Regions from separate parts of the Gordonia sp. YC-XJ4 genome, predicted to be linked through region 1. Evidence: predicted binding sites of a transcription regulator. Region 1 holds the regulator's gene; each other region holds the start of a gene.
What was found. The regulator LexA, encoded in region 1, represses DNA repair genes until DNA is damaged. The targets are predictions, from matches to a motif close to CGAACANNTGTTCG.
Positions count from the first base shown of each region.

Region 1 (2,200 bases):
TCGCTACCGGCCACGGCCACCAGCCACACCAGCAGCGCCAGGGCGACACCGGTCAGCACGGCCACCATCGCACCGGTACGGCGAGCGGTGCGGTGCGCGGTGACCCGCGGGCCGACCGGAGTTGCGCAACGGGTGCCCGCAACCGCCGGAAGGCGGCGCGCACCGGTCCGGGCCGGGCCCGCATATGCCGGTCGTCGGCGGGCCGGGTCGCGCTCGAGCGTGCGCCGCTCTGGGAGGCGACGGTCGGACGACCGGTGTTCGGGCGCGCGGTGTTCGAGCACCCGGTGTTCGAGCGCCCGGTGCTCGACGGTTGCGCGGGCCGGCATCGACGCCCCGCGGCGAACGGCGGCGGCGCGGTGAGCCGTCCGGCGGGACCGAACGGGCAGGTCGTTGGTGCCCGGCGCGGTGGGCAGAAGTACGGTCGGCATGGCGTCTCCCTATCTCGATCATGCATTCGAAGAACGGATGTTCGAGTTCTACCACGGGGCACCGACAATTTCTCGCGACACGTCGAACACATGTTTGAGGTTGCCTGTCGCCTCGGCTACCCTGGCCGGTGTTCAGCTCTCCACAGGGCCCGTCAACCAGGGCGTACCCCGCGAGGATGTGCGCACCGACCGAAAGGATGCGAACCCCATGAGTGAGAAGAAGGGCCGCTCGGGTGACCCCGACGCGGCGACCGTCACCGATCCGGACGACGCCGTCGCGACCGGCCCGATCGATCCCGCGGCCGTCGAGGCCGCGCTCACCCCGCGCCAGAAGGGCGTGCTCGATGTGATCCGCAAGTCCGTGCGCGAACGCGGGTATCCGCCGAGCATCCGCGAGATCGGCGACGCCGTCGGCCTGGCGTCGACCTCATCGGTCGCGCATCAGCTGCGAACCCTCGAGCGCAAGGGTCTGCTCAAACGCGATCACAACCGACCCCGCGCGGTGAACGTCCAGGACGGCGATCCCACGCCCACCGACGACAACCCGAATGCGTCGAACCTCCCCACGCCGACGTTCGTGCCGGTTCTGGGACGTATCGCGGCCGGCGGGCCGATCCTGGCCGAGGAGGCCGTCGAGGATGTCTTCCCGCTGCCGCGTGAACTCGTTGGCGACGGGTCACTGTTCCTGCTGCGCGTCGTCGGTGAATCGATGATCGACGCGGCCATCTGCGACGGCGACTGGGTGGTCGTTCGTCAACAGAACGTCGCCGACAACGGCGACATCGTCGCGGCGATGATCGACGGCGAGGCGACGGTCAAGACCTTCAAGCGCAAGGACGGCCATGTGTGGCTGATGCCGCACAACGACCTGTTCGAGCCCATCCCCGGCGACGACGCCGCGGTGCTGGGCAAGGTCGTGACGGTGATGCGCCGCATCTGAGCGGAGTCACACCCGCCGGCCCGCTCAGCCGAACGGCTCAGCTGCGCAACGCTTCCGCGGCCGCGGCACGCGCATCGGCCGGTGAGGCGGTCGCCAGTGCAGCCTGCGCGGCGGAGCGGCACGCCTCGCGGTCGACCTCGGCGAGCTTCGCTCCCACCGCGGGCGCCGCGGCCGGGGCGCTCGACAGCGAGGTGACGCCGAGCCCGACCAGGACACACGCGAGCAGCGGATCGGCGGCGGCCTCGCCGCACACCCCGACCGGTGTCGCACTGCGGGTGCCCGCCTCGGCGACGGTGGCGATCAGCGAGAGCACCGCAGGCTGCCACGGGTCGGTGAGCCCGGCGAGCTCGGCCGACATCCGGTCGGCGGCCATTGTGTACTGCGTCAGATCGTTGGTGCCGATCGAGACGAAGTCGACCTCGGCGAGGATCGCCGGAGCGAGGATCGCCGCCGAGGGGATCTCGATCATCACCCCCGCCACCAGCCCGCGACCGCGGACCTCGGCAGCGAATTCGGCGGCTTCAGCGGCCGAGGCGATCATCGGCGCCATCACCCAGGGCGTGGTGCCGGTCGCCTGCGCGGCGCGGGCGATCGCGTCGAGTTGACCGGCACGGATCTCGGGATGTGTCGCGGCGATCCGGTTGCCTCGTACGCCCAGTGCGGGATTCGCCTCGGTGCCGTGATCGACGAACTTCAGCGGCTTGTCCGAGCCGGCATCGAGCGTCCGGACCACGACCTTCTTGCCGTCGAAGGCCTCGATGACCTCGCGGTAGAGCGCAGCCTGCTCGTCCACCGACGGTTCGTCGGCCCGATCGAGGAAGGCGAGTTCGGT
Region 1 covers NZ_CM183447.1:2,550,740-2,552,939, reverse strand. The annotation lists gene AC5ZH6_RS11285 (LysM peptidoglycan-binding domain-containing protein) at 1-428, opposite strand, end outside; gene lexA (transcriptional repressor LexA) at 637-1,368, shown strand; gene AC5ZH6_RS11275 (putative PEP-binding protein) at 1,406-2,200, opposite strand, start outside.

Region 2 (2,200 bases), 1.2 Mb from region 1:
TCCCCGGACGCCTGCTCGTCGGGCGACTCCTCGTCGTCCGGCAGAGTCACGGTCGACTGATCAAAGATGTCGCACAGCTCGCGGACCCGGGCGATCGTCAGCGGCGTGGCCCGCTGTTTCCAGTCGGCGAGGCACGAGCGTGCTTCGTCGACCGTGTCGGGACTGTCGGTCAGCACGACGGCCTCCTGCAGCACGGCCTGCGAGCGGTCCGAGACGTTGGCCGACCCGACGGCCACGAACGCGTCGGAGTCGTCGGTGGCATCACAGAGCAGCATCTTGGCGTGTAGGTGAGGCAGCGAATAGACCCGCACGTCTGCCTTGAGCCACGCCAACAGCGAATGGGGGTTGGTCGACTTCTGTTCCACGGCCCGGACCGTGGCGTCGACGATGATCGACGACCCGGATCGCAGCGGAAGGTGGGTGGGCGCGTCGGCGCCCACAGAGGCGATCGCCGCGGTCACCGAGTGTTGCCGAGCGGCGATGAGGGGAGTGAGTTGGGTCCACACCGAACCGGTGAGGAGTCGGGCCGTGCGGTTGGTGCCAAGTCCGAGGGTGTCCACGAGGACTCACAGTAGAGGGCCGTCGCCGTGCTCCACCAGAGTGCGGCGCCCCTCCGATGGTCGAGTCGATCCCGGCGAGCCGACCCCCTCCGATGGTCGAGGTGTGAGGCGCCCCAGGCGCCGAACCTCGAGACCCCCGTAGCCGATTGCTGGACCTGCCCGCGCCGGAGACTCACCGAGCCGCCACCCCCTCCGATGGTCCATCCAATCGCCGCGCCGCCCCCCCACATCGATGGTCCATCCATTCGCCGCGCCGCCCCCTCCGATGGTCGAGGTGTGAGGCGCCCCGGCGCCGAACCTCGAGACCCCCGCAACCGATCGCTGGACCTACCCCACGACCAGGGTCAGGTACGCAAGGCGACCACATTCTGGGCGTTATGTGCGCCCCCTCCGCCCGGCACATCAATGCCCCAAACCATCCCTCGACCAGCGAGGATCAGTTTTGTCAGACCCCGAAGGTATGTTCGATTCATGTCCTCCGAGATCCCGCTCGACCGCGACGCTATCGCCGATGCCGTCGGCGTGCCGAGCCCGACGGATCTGTGGCTTGCGGGCGCGCATGACGAGCAGCCGAAGTCGTTCTTGGAGCAGATTCCCGAGGATGAGGACCTCTCGAAGACCGATCTGGTCGAGGTCATCGCGCATAGCGCCGCGACGATCTCGGCGGCGCACTACCGGATGCTGCAGGGCATCTCGCTGCTTCATGAGGCGCACGAGGAGGAGTACGGATGCGAGGTCGCCGAGAAGACCTCCGGTGAGTCGAGTCTTGTGGAAATCGCCGAGTCGGCGGCGAAGGCGGTCTGCGGAGTCGATCCGCGCGAGCAGTTCGGTCCGGACGGCTTGGACCGTACGGTCGCCGACGTCGGGGCCGTACTGTCGATGTCTCCGGCCGCCGCCAAAGAGATGATCAAGCTGGCCGAGGCTGCCCGCTATCGGCTGCCGTCGACCGGCGCGATGCTCGGATTCGGTCGAATTGACCTGCAACGTTTCAAGATTGTGGCTGCTGCGACCGAACTGTGTGATCCGGAGCTGCTTCCGGAGATCGACGTGAAGTTGTCGGCCATGATCGGTTCCCGTGATCAGATGTCGACGCAACGGTTCACCAACATGGTCAAGCGGGTGGTCTCCAAGGTCGACCGGTCGGTGTCTCGGCGTCATCGGGAGCGGGCACATTCTGACCGGGGCGTCGCGATCGGGCCCGATCGATTCCGGCCGGGCCAGGCGCGGATGACCGCGCAGTTGCCCACCGCCGACGGCGCTCTGGTCGGCACGCAACTCGATGCGATGGCCGAGGGCGTTCACAAGGATGACCCGCGGACCAAGAAGCAGCGGCGCGCTGACGCGTTGATCGCCCTGACGCAGGGACGCGATCGCCTCGCCTGCGAATGCGAGGACTGCACCGCGGTCGCGGATGACAGCGACAGAGACGTCGCACCCGACGACTCAGCGGTGCTCGATGCCGAAGCGCCGCAGTATGATCCGGATGCCGATGAGGCGCAAGCCCCAGAAGCGGAGCAGCTCGCAGAGCACGAACAAACCCCAGAGGAAGCGCAGACGGAGTGCACCTGCGAGTGCGCCGACCATCGTCACGAGCCGGCGGGCCCTCGCGGGACGATCTTCGTCGTGGCCAACGAGTCGAC
Region 2 covers NZ_CM183447.1:1,324,607-1,326,806, forward strand. The annotation lists gene AC5ZH6_RS05915 (phospholipase D-like domain-containing protein) at 1-560, opposite strand, end outside; gene AC5ZH6_RS05920 (HNH endonuclease signature motif containing protein) at 1,032-2,200, shown strand, end outside.
Region 2: AC5ZH6_RS05920 (HNH endonuclease signature motif containing protein) is a predicted target of LexA. The motif match lies at 1,014-1,027, and genes of this name have one in related genera.

Region 3 (2,200 bases), 880 kb from region 1:
AGAACGCCCACGGGTCGCAGTCGAGGTAGGTCAGGCCGGCGTCGGCGAGTGCTAGTTCGTCGAGGACCGGGGAGTGGCGGATCATCAGGTGCGCCGACGAGCCCCGGTCGACGCGATAGCCGGGAAAGCGTTCGATGGTCGACACCGCCCCACCGGGGATGGTGTCGCGCTCGACGACGCTCACCGAGCGCCCGGCCCGGGCCAGATAGGCGGCCGCGACCAGCCCGTTGTGGCCGGCGCCGACGACGATCGCATCGCCCACCGGGTGCCCGGTCATCGGGTGCGGTCGGATTCGCCGGGAACGATGGGACCGGCGGCGGCGCCCGGCACGATCGTGGGTGCGGCCAGGGGTAGTCGTCGCCCGAGGAAAGCGAACGGGCGCGGGTCGCCGGTGAAGGTGAATCCGCGCAGCACGTCACCGAATCCCATGCGCCGGTACAACGCCCAGGCGCGGTTGCCCTCGTCGGCGATTTCCGGGGTGGACAACAGGACGTGGTGTTCGGGTCGGTCGGCGAGCAGGCGATGCAGCAACCATTCACCGATCCGATGCCCCTGGGCACTCGGATGGACGTGGAGTTCGGTCAGCTCGAAGTAGTCCTCGGTGATCTCATCGATGACCCGCGGGTCCCGACCGGTCGATCGCAAGCCGGCGCGGAGTTGCTGATTCCACCATTGGTCGCGCGCTCCGCGATAGCCGTAGGCGATGCCGACGAGCACCTCATCGCCGCCGGGGGACAGGGGCGGCTCCAACCGTCGGCGGACGAGGTCCAGCGAGCCGTCCTCGGCGTGGGGCGCGGTCGCGATCGCGCCGTAGGCCTCCCAGCCGGGTCGACGGATGTGCTCGCGCCACAATCCGGCGCGATGCATCTCGGTCCCGCGTGGGTAATTCATCGCTGTGACGTAGATCTCGAGCGCGGGACCGAGCCAGACCGCACAGTCACGTCCGTCGAGACGGGCGATCCGAATCGTCACGTGCGGTCCTTCCTGTCGTCGTTCCTTGCACCCCGGCCGAGTGCGGCATTGTGTCGGTGGCGTCGGGCATGGTGTTGCGCATCGGGTTGCCCGCACGCCTTGCTCCGGCGACCAGATCTGACTAATATTGAATCTGTCGAACGGGTGTTCGATGAATGTGCCTCCGCAAGCTGTTCGCCGCCACCCGACGACCGACGCGGTCCGGCGGTGGGCGAGGGAAGCGCCTGCCCTCGGACCGCGTTGACCCGAGGGAACGGCCGGTACAGCCCAACTGGCCGCCCGTGAGCACCGCGACAACGGAGGGAGGCCCATGATGACACGTCGAACGACCACACAGGTCGAGGTGGATCCGATCGTGGTCGGGCGCGCACGTGACCTGCTCGAACGTGCCGATCTCCTTCTCGAGAACGCCGACGGGATCACCGACGACGCCGAACGCTTCCGGCAGCTGTACCTCACCGCGCTGCGGGCCGCCGGCGCCGCACTGGCCATCGGTGAGCCGACCAGCGGCCGTTCGACGCGCGGGTTGTCGTCGAACGCGTGGAATCGTCTGGCGGTGATCATGCCGGATCTGGCCGAACAGGCCGAACGCTTCGCCGCATGGTCTGTTCTTCGAATGAACATCGAGGCCGGATTGGAGCGAGACGTCGATCCCGTCGTCGTCGCCGAGCTGCATCGCCTGGTGTTGACATTCCTGGACACGGTCGAGGGCGTGGTGATCGCCTACGAACAAGGCGGACATGGTGCGCAATCCGGATCGCTGGCACATCCTGCGTGATGCGCCACAACCCGTTGGGGGTCACGCATCGATGCCTCACCACGTCATCGCATAGGCGCCGGTAACAGCCCCGAACACAAAAACGATCCAACGAGTGCGGTTATGGTGGTCGCCGCCGGAATCACCTCGTATCATGGTCGTAGGCCGCGAACACAGTCATCAGGCGAGTATCGCGGCGAACATCTCGTCGATGGCTCGTCGGTAACAGGTAAGGAGGGTCGGTGCCACTCTCGGAGCACGAGCAGCGCATGCTCGAAGAGATCGAAAGCGCTCTGTACGCGGAGGACCCGAAGTTCGCGTCCAGCGTTACCCGGCGCCGCCTCGGGCGGTCGACCGGTCGTCGCCGCATCCAGGCGGCCGTCGTTTTCGTCCTCGGTCTCGCGCTGTTGATCGTGGGACCCATTATCGGACTCGACGTGGGTGGTTTCCCCATCCTGAGTCTCGTCGGCT
Region 3 covers NZ_CM183447.1:3,434,005-3,436,204, reverse strand. The annotation lists gene AC5ZH6_RS15175 (phytoene desaturase family protein) at 1-277, opposite strand, end outside; gene AC5ZH6_RS15170 (GNAT family N-acetyltransferase) at 274-972, opposite strand; gene AC5ZH6_RS15165 (SAV_6107 family HEPN domain-containing protein) at 1,283-1,750, shown strand; gene AC5ZH6_RS15160 (SCO2097 family morphological protein) at 1,972-2,200, shown strand, end outside.
Region 3: AC5ZH6_RS15165 (SAV_6107 family HEPN domain-containing protein) is a predicted target of LexA. The motif match lies at 1,110-1,123, and genes of this name have one in related genera.